DNA from 2 places in the Streptomyces sp. P9-A4 genome. Region 1 is predicted to be linked to the other one. Evidence: riboswitches for the same ligand, from Rfam matches in the RefSeq annotation. Region 1 holds a riboswitch; the other holds the start of a gene.
What was found. Region 1 has a riboswitch for ZMP and ZTP ahead of V4Y03_RS00660 (bifunctional 5,10-methylenetetrahydrofolate dehydrogenase/5,10-methenyltetrahydrofolate cyclohydrolase). Riboswitches for the same ligand answer to the same signal wherever they lie in the genome.
Positions count from the first base shown of each region.

Region 2: it holds a riboswitch for ZMP and ZTP, as region 1 does, so the genes downstream of both, glyA (serine hydroxymethyltransferase) here and V4Y03_RS00660 (bifunctional 5,10-methylenetetrahydrofolate dehydrogenase/5,10-methenyltetrahydrofolate cyclohydrolase) in region 1, are expected to answer to the same signal.

Region 1 covers NZ_JAZIFY010000001.1:136,914-141,383, reverse strand. The annotation lists gene V4Y03_RS00665 (GAF domain-containing protein) at 1-994, opposite strand, end outside; ZMP/ZTP riboswitch at 1,219-1,324, shown strand; gene V4Y03_RS00660 (bifunctional 5,10-methylenetetrahydrofolate dehydrogenase/5,10-methenyltetrahydrofolate cyclohydrolase) at 1,353-2,207, shown strand; gene V4Y03_RS00655 (hypothetical protein) at 2,645-3,529, shown strand; gene V4Y03_RS00650 (SWIM zinc finger family protein) at 3,587-4,470, opposite strand, start outside.
Region 2 covers NZ_JAZIFY010000001.1:4,635,974-4,640,443, forward strand. The annotation lists gene V4Y03_RS21005 (glutathionylspermidine synthase family protein) at 1-434, shown strand, start outside; gene rocD (ornithine--oxo-acid transaminase) at 450-1,655, opposite strand; ZMP/ZTP riboswitch at 1,781-1,871, shown strand; gene glyA (serine hydroxymethyltransferase) at 1,947-3,212, shown strand; gene trpS (tryptophan--tRNA ligase) at 3,363-4,376, shown strand.

The DNA.
Region 1 (4,470 bases):
AGTCGGCGTCCACCGCACCGGCAAGCCGGTACGGGCGCGAACGCAGGACGTCGGGACCGAGCAGGGCACGGAGCCGGGACAGTTCCGCCCGCAGCGTCACCGGAGTCACCGACGCGTCCTCGTACAGCAGCGTGAGGAGTTCCTCGCCGCCCACCCCCTCCGGGCGGTGCGCGAGGACCACCAGGATCTCGCTGTGCCGCCGGCTCAGCCGCACCCGCCGGCCGCCCACCGAGAGCACCGCCTCGTCCCGGCCGAGCGCCGACAGCCGGAGCCGCCCCGGCTCGGGCGCGGGCCCGAGCAGCGCCAACTGGGACTCCGCCGCCCGCGCCACCGCCTGGACGAACCCGAGGCTGTGCGGGTGCGCGAGCCGGCTGCCGCCCGTGATGTCGACCGCGCCGAGCACCCGGCCGCTGCGCGGGTCGTGCACCGGAGCGGCGGCGCAGGTCCACGCGCGTACCGGGTGCCGGAAGTGCTCGGCGGCGACGACCTGCACCGGCCGGTCGACGGCGAGGGCCGTTCCCGGGGCGTTCGTCCCCGCCGCCGCCTCCGACCAGCGGGCGCCTGCCACGAAGTTCATCCCGCGCGCCTTGCGGAGGGTCGTGGGGTGGCCTTCGACCCACAGCATCCGCCCGGCGGCGTCGCAGACCGCGAGGAGATGCTCCCCGTCCGTCGCGTACGCCCCCATCAGCTCGCGGATCACCGGCATCGCCGCCGCCAGCGGATGGCCGTCCCGGTACGCGGCGAGCTCGTCCTCCGCCAGTTCGACCCGCGCCGCCCCGTCCTGGTTCACGCGCGCGCGTGCGGAGCGCCGCCACGAGGCGGCGACGAGCGGTCGGACGGGGAGGGGGCCGGAACCGGGGCCGGTGCCGGTGCCGGGGCCAGCGGGGTCATCGGCGACACCGGAGGTACTGCCGACACCAGCGTCACCGGTCCCCGGCCCCGGGGCCGTTCCGGGCGCCGTGCGCGCCTGTCCCGCCACCCACGTATCGCTCAACTCGGCCTCCTCGTCGAGGTCGTTCCTTCGCGGCCCGGCGCCGCACGATTCCGCCGGGCCCGTCCCTTCGCGTGCCGCTCCGGTCCCGGCCCGTCCCGACGGGTCCTGCCGGTCCCGGCCCCTCGCGCTCATCGTGAGGCGCGGGCGGGCCGGCGACAAGCTCCCGGACGCCCGCGCGTGCCCACCCTGTCAGGGACCCGCCCCCGGCCGCTCACGTAGAGTGGGGCTCGGGCCGTGACTGGCGCTTGAGGTGGATCACCACCGGGGAGCGGTCCGACGGGAGCGCGCGGACGCGCGACCGTCCCGATGCCGTGCGCCTGGGCGAACCACCGGTCAGAGACGACGCCCAGGAGTTGCCATGTCCACCAGCACCGCCACCCTCATGGACGGTACGGCCCTCGCCCGCCGCACGGTCGAGGAGACCGCCGCCCGCGCCGCCGAGATCACCCGCCGCACCGGCGTCACCCCGTGTCTCGCGACGGTCCTGGTCGGCGCGGACCCGGCCTCCGTGACGTACGTGAAGATGAAGCAGAACCGCTGCGCGAAGGCCGGAATCCGTTCCAAGCACGTCGAACTGCCGGCCGCCACGACGACCGAGGAGCTCGTCGCCGCGATCACCGCGCTCTCCGCGGACCCCGACGTCCACGGCATCCTCCTCCAGCACCCCGTCGGCCCGCACATCGACGAGCGCGCCGCCTTCGAGGCCATCGCCCCCGAGAAGGACGTCGACGGCGTCACCATGGCGTCCTTCGCCGCCATGGGCTTCGGCCTGCCCGGCTTCGTCTCCTGCACGCCCGGCGGCATCATGCGGCTTCTCGACGCGTACGAGGTCGACCCGCGCGGCAAGCGTGCCGTCGTCGTCGGACGCAGCGCGATCCTCGGCAAGCCGGCCGGCCTGCTCCTCCTCGGCCGCGACGCCACCGTCACCTACTGCCACTCCCGAACCGAAGACCTCTCCTCCGTCGTCCGCGAGGCCGACATCCTCGTCGCCGCCGTCGGCAAGCCGAACTTCATCCAGGGCTCGGACATCAAGCCGGGCGCCGTCGTCATCGACGCCGGCTACAACCCGGGCAACATCGGTGACGTCGACTTCGCCTCGGCCGCCGAGCGCGCCTCCCTCATCACCCCGGTGCCCGGTGGAGTCGGCCCCATGACCATCGCCGTGCTCCTCGCCCAGACGGTCGAGGGCGCGGAGCGCCAGCTCGGTCTGTAGGACGACTGATGACGGGGCGGTCGTGGCCGTGGCGGGCGGGGGCGCGGTCGGCGATTGTCACGGTTCTGTACGGGCAGGGCCCGGGGTCCGAAAAGGGGTGGCCGTGCGGCCGCCGACGGGCGACCCTGGACCGCGTGCCACACCCGTCGACCGCCGCCCCGCCGCCGGACCGAGAGCCGGACGCGCCCGGATCGGCCACCGCGCCCCCACCGGACGGCCCGCGCACACCAGGTGGCGCGGCCGAAGAAGTCGGTGTGCCTGACCCGGTCGGCGCGTCGGATCCGTTCGGCACGTCGGACTCGTTCGGTGCGTCGGATCCGTTCGGCGCGCCCGGGTCGGTCGGCCCGTTCGACGGGGGCGCGGAGCCCGGCACGGGTCCCGACGCTCGCACCGCCATACGCGGGCCCGCCGCACCCCCGTCCGGGACGCCCCGGCCCGTGACACCCGCCCCCGGCACACCGCGACCCACCGGTTCCGAGTCCGGGTGGTCGCCCCGGATCGTCCGGCTCGGCGCGCCCCGGCCCGGACCCGCCGCGCGGCGCGCCCGGCGCTTCGGCGTACCGCTCGTCCCGCTGCTCGTGGCCACCCTCGTGGCGACGGCCTTCCTGGCCGCCAGGGGCGGGGCCGGGCAGCAGCTGACCGCCGAAGGACGGCAGGGCGGCGATCCGCCCGTCGTCACCGACGACGGCCGGTCCGCCGTGACCCCGACCGCCGATGCGCGTACGGACGGCGGGCGGACCGACGGCGCGTCGGCCACCGGCACCCGGACGTCCGACACGCCGACCTCCGACACGCCGCCGTCCGGGCCGACCCCGCCCGGCTTGCCCCCGAGCGGTACGCCGAGCGGTTCCGGGCCCTCGGACCGGCCTGCCCGTACCGGCGGGAGTGCGTCACCGACCCCCTCCCGCGCCACGAACCACTCACCCGGACACACGCCGAGCCCTTCGTCGCACCCGACCGGGGACCGCCGAGTGGGCCGGATCGTCTCCTTCGAGGCCCTGCGCGTCGGCGACTGCTTCGACATCGACCGCGCCGCGCCGGGTAGGGCCCTCCGCCGTGCCTGCGACACGCCGCACAACGCCGAACTCGTCGCCCGGCCCCGTCTGACCGGCCGCTTCGCGAGCGACCTGGCCGTCCGGGAAGCCGCGACCCTGCTGTGCCGCGAACCGCTCCGCCGCAAGGCCGCACGCCAGCCGCTCGGCACCCGCTGGACCACCTTCGTCCAGTACCCGTTCCGTACGAGCTATCTCCTCGGCTCCGAGAGCGTCGCGTGCAGCCTGGCCGCGCCCTCCGGGGGCACTCTCAGCCGACGGCTCCAGTAGCGCCGGCTCGACCGGCACGGGCACCCGTAACACCGGCCCGACCGGCACCGATTCCCGTCACCCAGCGGCTCCAGCCGGACCCGCACCCGCACCCGCTCCAGGCGCACCGGCCGCGAACGCCGTCGCCAGGGCCGTCGCCGGGTCACGGTCCGGCGGCCCCGCGGGCGACCAGCGCGCACCCGACTTGAGGTAGGGCCACCAGCGCCCGTCCTCGCCGAACCGCAGCTGCGCCTCCGCACCCACCACCGTCCACCGCGCGCCGCCCGCCCGCCGCAGCGCGGGCCGGTCGCCGTCCTCCCAGGCCTCCGCGAGCCGGGCCCCGGCCCGCGCCAGCGCGTCCGCGTCCGGCGCCCACTCCTCCTCCAGCACGGCGAGGGCGGCGGCGCCACCGAACCGCCACGCGCGCGTGGCCAGGTCCAGGTCCGTCCGCGACCGCCCCGAACCGGAGGCCAGCCGGGTCGTGATCCACGGCACGGGGGAGTCGGCCGCGAGCCGCACCGCGTCCTGAGCAACCGTCAGGGGCGGTACCCCGCCCGGCAGAACTGCCGTCGTCGCTGCCGTCGTCGGAGGCACCCCCTCAGGCCCCGGCACGACAGGCCCGAGCGCCTCGCCCCCCAGCAGCTCCCCGAGCAACCGGTGCGCGCGGGCCGCCGCGTCCGTCGCCAGGAACTCCAGCGCCGTCGGATCGACCCCCGGCTCGGGATCCGTCTCGGTGTCCAGCGACGGCGAGCGGCCGGGCGAGCCCGCCGCGACCGGCGGCGCGGGCAGCGGCGGCAGCAGGAACCCGGCTGCGTAGGCCTCCTCGGCCGACACACCGGGCATGCCACCGACACCCTCGGAAGCGTCGGCCCCCGGCGTGTCGTCGCCCCCGTCCGCCCCGTCTCCGCCACGCGCGCCCCGCACCGCACGCGAGGTGCTGCGCGCCTGTAGCTCCTCGAGCA
Region 2 (4,470 bases), 4.5 Mb from region 1:
ACGTCCTGGACACCCTCGACAACGGCGGCGGCACCGGTACGACCTGCTGGATCGAGCCCGCCTGGAAGATGCTGCTCTCCAACAAGGCGCTGCTCGCGATCCTGTGGGAGCTGTACCCGGGGCACCCCAACCTGCTGCCCGCCTACCTCGACGGGCCGCGCGAACTCGCCACCACCGTCGGCTGGGTCGCCAAGCCGCTGCTCGGCCGCGAGGGCGCGGGCGTCACCCTGCACGAGGCGGGCACGGAACCGTTCGTACGGGACGGGGAGCCCTGCTGCTACCAGGAGCTGGCCCCGCTGCCGGACTTCGACGGCAACCGGGTGGTACTCGGCGCGTGGGTCGTCGAGGACGAGGCGGCGGGGCTGGGCATCCGGGAGTCGTCGGGCCTGGTCACGGACGAGTACGCCCGCTTCCTCCCGCACGTGATCCTTTAGCCGCCGACCCGACGGTCAGTCCGAGAGCACCCCCCTCAGCTGTTCGAGCCCCCAGTCCAGGTCCTCCTTGCCGATCACCAGGGGTGGTGCCAGCCGGATCGTCGAGCCGTGGGTGTCCTTCACCAGTACCCCCCGCTCCATCAGCTTCTCCGAGATCTGCCGGCCCGTGCCGTGCGACGGGGCGATGTCGACCCCGGCCCACAGCCCGCGTCCGCGCACCGCCTCCACCGCGCCGCCGCCCACCAGGAGGCCCAGCTCCGCGTGGAGGTGTTCGCCCAGCTCCGCCGCCCGCTCCTGGAACTCGCCCGTCCGCAGCATCGCGATCACCTCCAGGGCCACCGCGCAGGCCAGCGGGTTCCCGCCGAACGTCGACCCGTGCTCACCCGGCCGGAACACCCCGAGCACGTCACGGTCGGCGACCACCGCCGACACCGGCACCACCCCGCCGCCCAGCGCCTTCCCCAGGATGTACACGTCCGGCACCACCCCCTCGTGCTCGCACGCGAACGTCCGCCCCGTCCGGCCCAGACCCGACTGGATCTCGTCCGCCATGAACAGCACGTTCCGCCGGCGCGTCAGCTCCCGCACCCCCGCCAGATAGCCCGCCGGCGGCACCAGGACCCCCGCCTCGCCCTGGATCGGTTCGAGCAGCACCGCCACCGTGTTCTCGGTGACCGCCGCCTCCAGGGCCGTCAGGTCCCCGTACGGCACGATCTCGAACCCCGGCGTGTACGGACCGAAGTGGTCCCGTGCCTCGTGGTCCGTGGAGAAGCTGACGATCGTCGTCGTCCGGCCGTGGAAGTTGTTCGCCGCGACCACGATCTTCGCGTGCCCGTCCGGCACGCCCTTCACCTCGTACCCCCACTTCCGGGCGGTCTTCACGGCCGTCTCGACCGCCTCCGCTCCGGTGTTCATCGGCAGCACCGCCTCCTTGCCGCACAGCTCCGCGAGCTGTGTGCAGAAGTCGGCGAAGCGGTCGTGGTGGAAGGCGCGCGAGGTCAGCGTCACCCGTTCCAGCTGGGCCTTCGCCGCGTCGATGAGACGCCGGTTGCCGTGCCCGAAGTTGAGCGCCGAGTAGCCGGCCAGCATGTCGAGATAGCGGCGCCCCTCGACATCGGTCATCCAGGCGCCGTCCGCCGAAGCGACGACGACCGGCAGGGGGTGGTAGTTGTGAGCGCTGTGCGCCTCCGCCGAAGCGATCGCGTCTTGGGTGCTCGACACGGGATCTCCGTTCGTCCTGCGGCTCGCGGGATGGACCCGCCGAAGGGGTGTGGCCCCTGCTTTCTATCGTCGCTCGCGACCCGGGCCGGGAAACCTCGCGCGCGCGGCGCGCCAGCTACTCTGAAAACACGCACGGCGACTGGCGTACGGGGAAGCGACCCCGGGGGAGCCGTGCGCGGCAGACCACACGAGACGCCGCCCGCCTGGGCGTCACGGGACCGACGTCCCGCGTGGCGCCGCGCCTCTCACGCCGTGCGCCCCGGGACCCACCGACGCCCGGAGGACACCGTCGTGAACGCCCCACAGCACCCCGCACTCACCGCAGCCGACCCCGAACTGGCCGCCCTCGTCGGCGCCGAGGAACGGCTCCAGGCCGAGACGCTGCGCCTCATCCCCAGCGAGAACTACGTCTCCGCCGCCGTCCTCGAAGCCTCCGGCACCGTCCTCCAGAACAAGTACAGCGAGGGCTACCCCGGCCGCCGCTACTACGAGGGCCAGCAGATCATCGACCAGGTCGAGACCCTCGCCGTCGAACGCGCCAAGGCCGTCTTCGGCGTCGACCACGCCAACGTCCAGCCGTACTCCGGCTCCCCGGCCAACCTCGCCGTCTACCTCGCCTTCGCCGAGCCCGGCGACACCGTCATGGGCATGGCCCTGCCCATGGGCGGCCACCTCACCCACGGCTGGGGCGTCTCCGCCACCGGCAAGTGGTTCCGGGGCGTCCAGTACGGGGTCCGCCAGGACACCGGTCTCATCGACTTCGACGAGGTCCGCGACCTCGCCCTCAAGGAACGCCCGAAGGTGATCTTCTGCGGTGGCACCGCGCTGCCCCGCACGATCGACTTCGCCGCCTTCGGCGAGATCGCCCGCGAGGCCGGTGCCGTGCTCGTCGCCGACATCGCCCACATCGCCGGGCTGATCGCGGGCGGCGCCCACCCGTCCCCGGTCGGCCACGTGGACGTGATCTCCACGACCACCCACAAGACGCTGCGCGGCCCGCGCGGCGCCATGCTGATGTCCCGCGCGGAGTACGCCAAGGCCCTCGACAAGGCCGTCTTCCCCGGCCTCCAGGGCGGCCCGCACAACCAGACCACCGCCGCCATCGCCGTCGCCCTCCACGAGGCCTCCCAGCCCTCCTTCCGCGACTACGCCCACGCCGTCGTCGCCAACGCCGGGGCGCTCGCCGAGGCGCTCCTCGCGCGCGGCTTCGACCTGGTCTCCGGCGGCACCGACAACCATCTGATCCTGATGGACCTCACGTCCCGGCAGGTCCCCGGCAAGATCGCCGCGAAGGCCCTCGACCGGGCGGGCATCGTCGTCAACTACAACACCGTCCCGTACGACACCCGGAAGCCCTTCGACCCCTCCGGCATCCGCATCGGAACCCCGTCCCTCACCTCCCGCGGTCTCGGCACGGAGCACATGGCAGCGGTCGCCGACTGGATCGACCGCGCCGTGACGGCCGCCGGCACCGGCGACGAGCAGGCCCTCGCCACGGTCCGCGCCGAGGTCACCGGCCTGATGGCCGACTTCCCGGCCCCGGGCCTCCCGGTCTAGCGGAGGGCCGGGCCCCGCGCTCCTGTGGACCGGGAGCGCGGGGCCCGCAGGACGCACCCATGTGTTCCCGGTCTCACTGCGGACCGTCCCCGCGACGCGTGGGGGACGGGCAGTCGGGGATCGGTTCCCGCACCTGAGAGAATGATGTGCATGGCCTCTGACGTTCCCCGCGTGCTCTCCGGAATCCAGCCCACCGCAGGCTCGTTCCACCTCGGCAACTACCTCGGCGCCGTCCGCCAGTGGGTGGCCCTCCAGGAGACCCACGACGCCTTCTACATGGTCGTCGACCTGCACGCGATCACGATCCCGCAGGACCCCGCGGAGCTGCGCGCCAACACCCGGCTCGCCGTCGCCCAGCTGCTCGCCGCCGGTCTCGACCCGGAGCGCTGCACCCTCTTCGTCCAGAGCCACGTCCCCGAGCACGCCCAGCTCGGCTGGGTCATGAACTGCCTCACCGGCTTCGGCGAGGCCTCCCGCATGACCCAGTTCAAGGACAAGTCCGCCAGGCAGGGCGCCGACCGCGCCACCGTCGGCCTCTTCACCTACCCGGTGCTCCAGGTCGCGGACATCCTGCTCTACCAGGCCGACGAGGTCCCGGTCGGCGAGGACCAGCGCCAGCACATCGAGCTGACCCGCGACCTCGCGGAGCGCTTCAACGGCCGCTTCGGCGACACGTTCACGATCCCCTCGCCGTACATCCTCAAGGAGACGGGGAAGATCTACGACCTCCAGGACCCGGCGATCAAGATGAGCAAGTCGGCGTCCACGCCGAAGGGCCTCATCAACCTCCTGGACGACCCGAAGGTCACCGCGAAGAAGGTCAAGAGCGCGGTCACCGACACCGACACGGTGATCCGGTTCGACCCGGAGAACAAGGCGGGCGTCTCCAACCTCCTCGGCATCATGTCCACGCTCACCGGCACGTCCGTCGACGACCTGGTGAAGAGCTACGAGGGCAAGATGTACGGCGCGCTGAAGACGGATCTCGCCGAGGTCATGGTGGACTTCGTCACGCCGTTCCGGACCCGCACCCAGGAATACCTGGACGACCCGGAGACGCTGGACTCGGTTCTGGCCAAGGGAGCGGAGAAGGCCCGCGCGGTCGCCGCCGAGACGCTGGCGCAGACGTACGACCGGATCGGTCTCCTGCCCGCCAAGCACTGAGCGGGCACGAGACCAAGGGCCCTGGCCCAAAGGGTGGTGCAGGCCGCACACTGGCGGCTGCACCACTCGGCACAAGTCGACCGACAACGGAGGA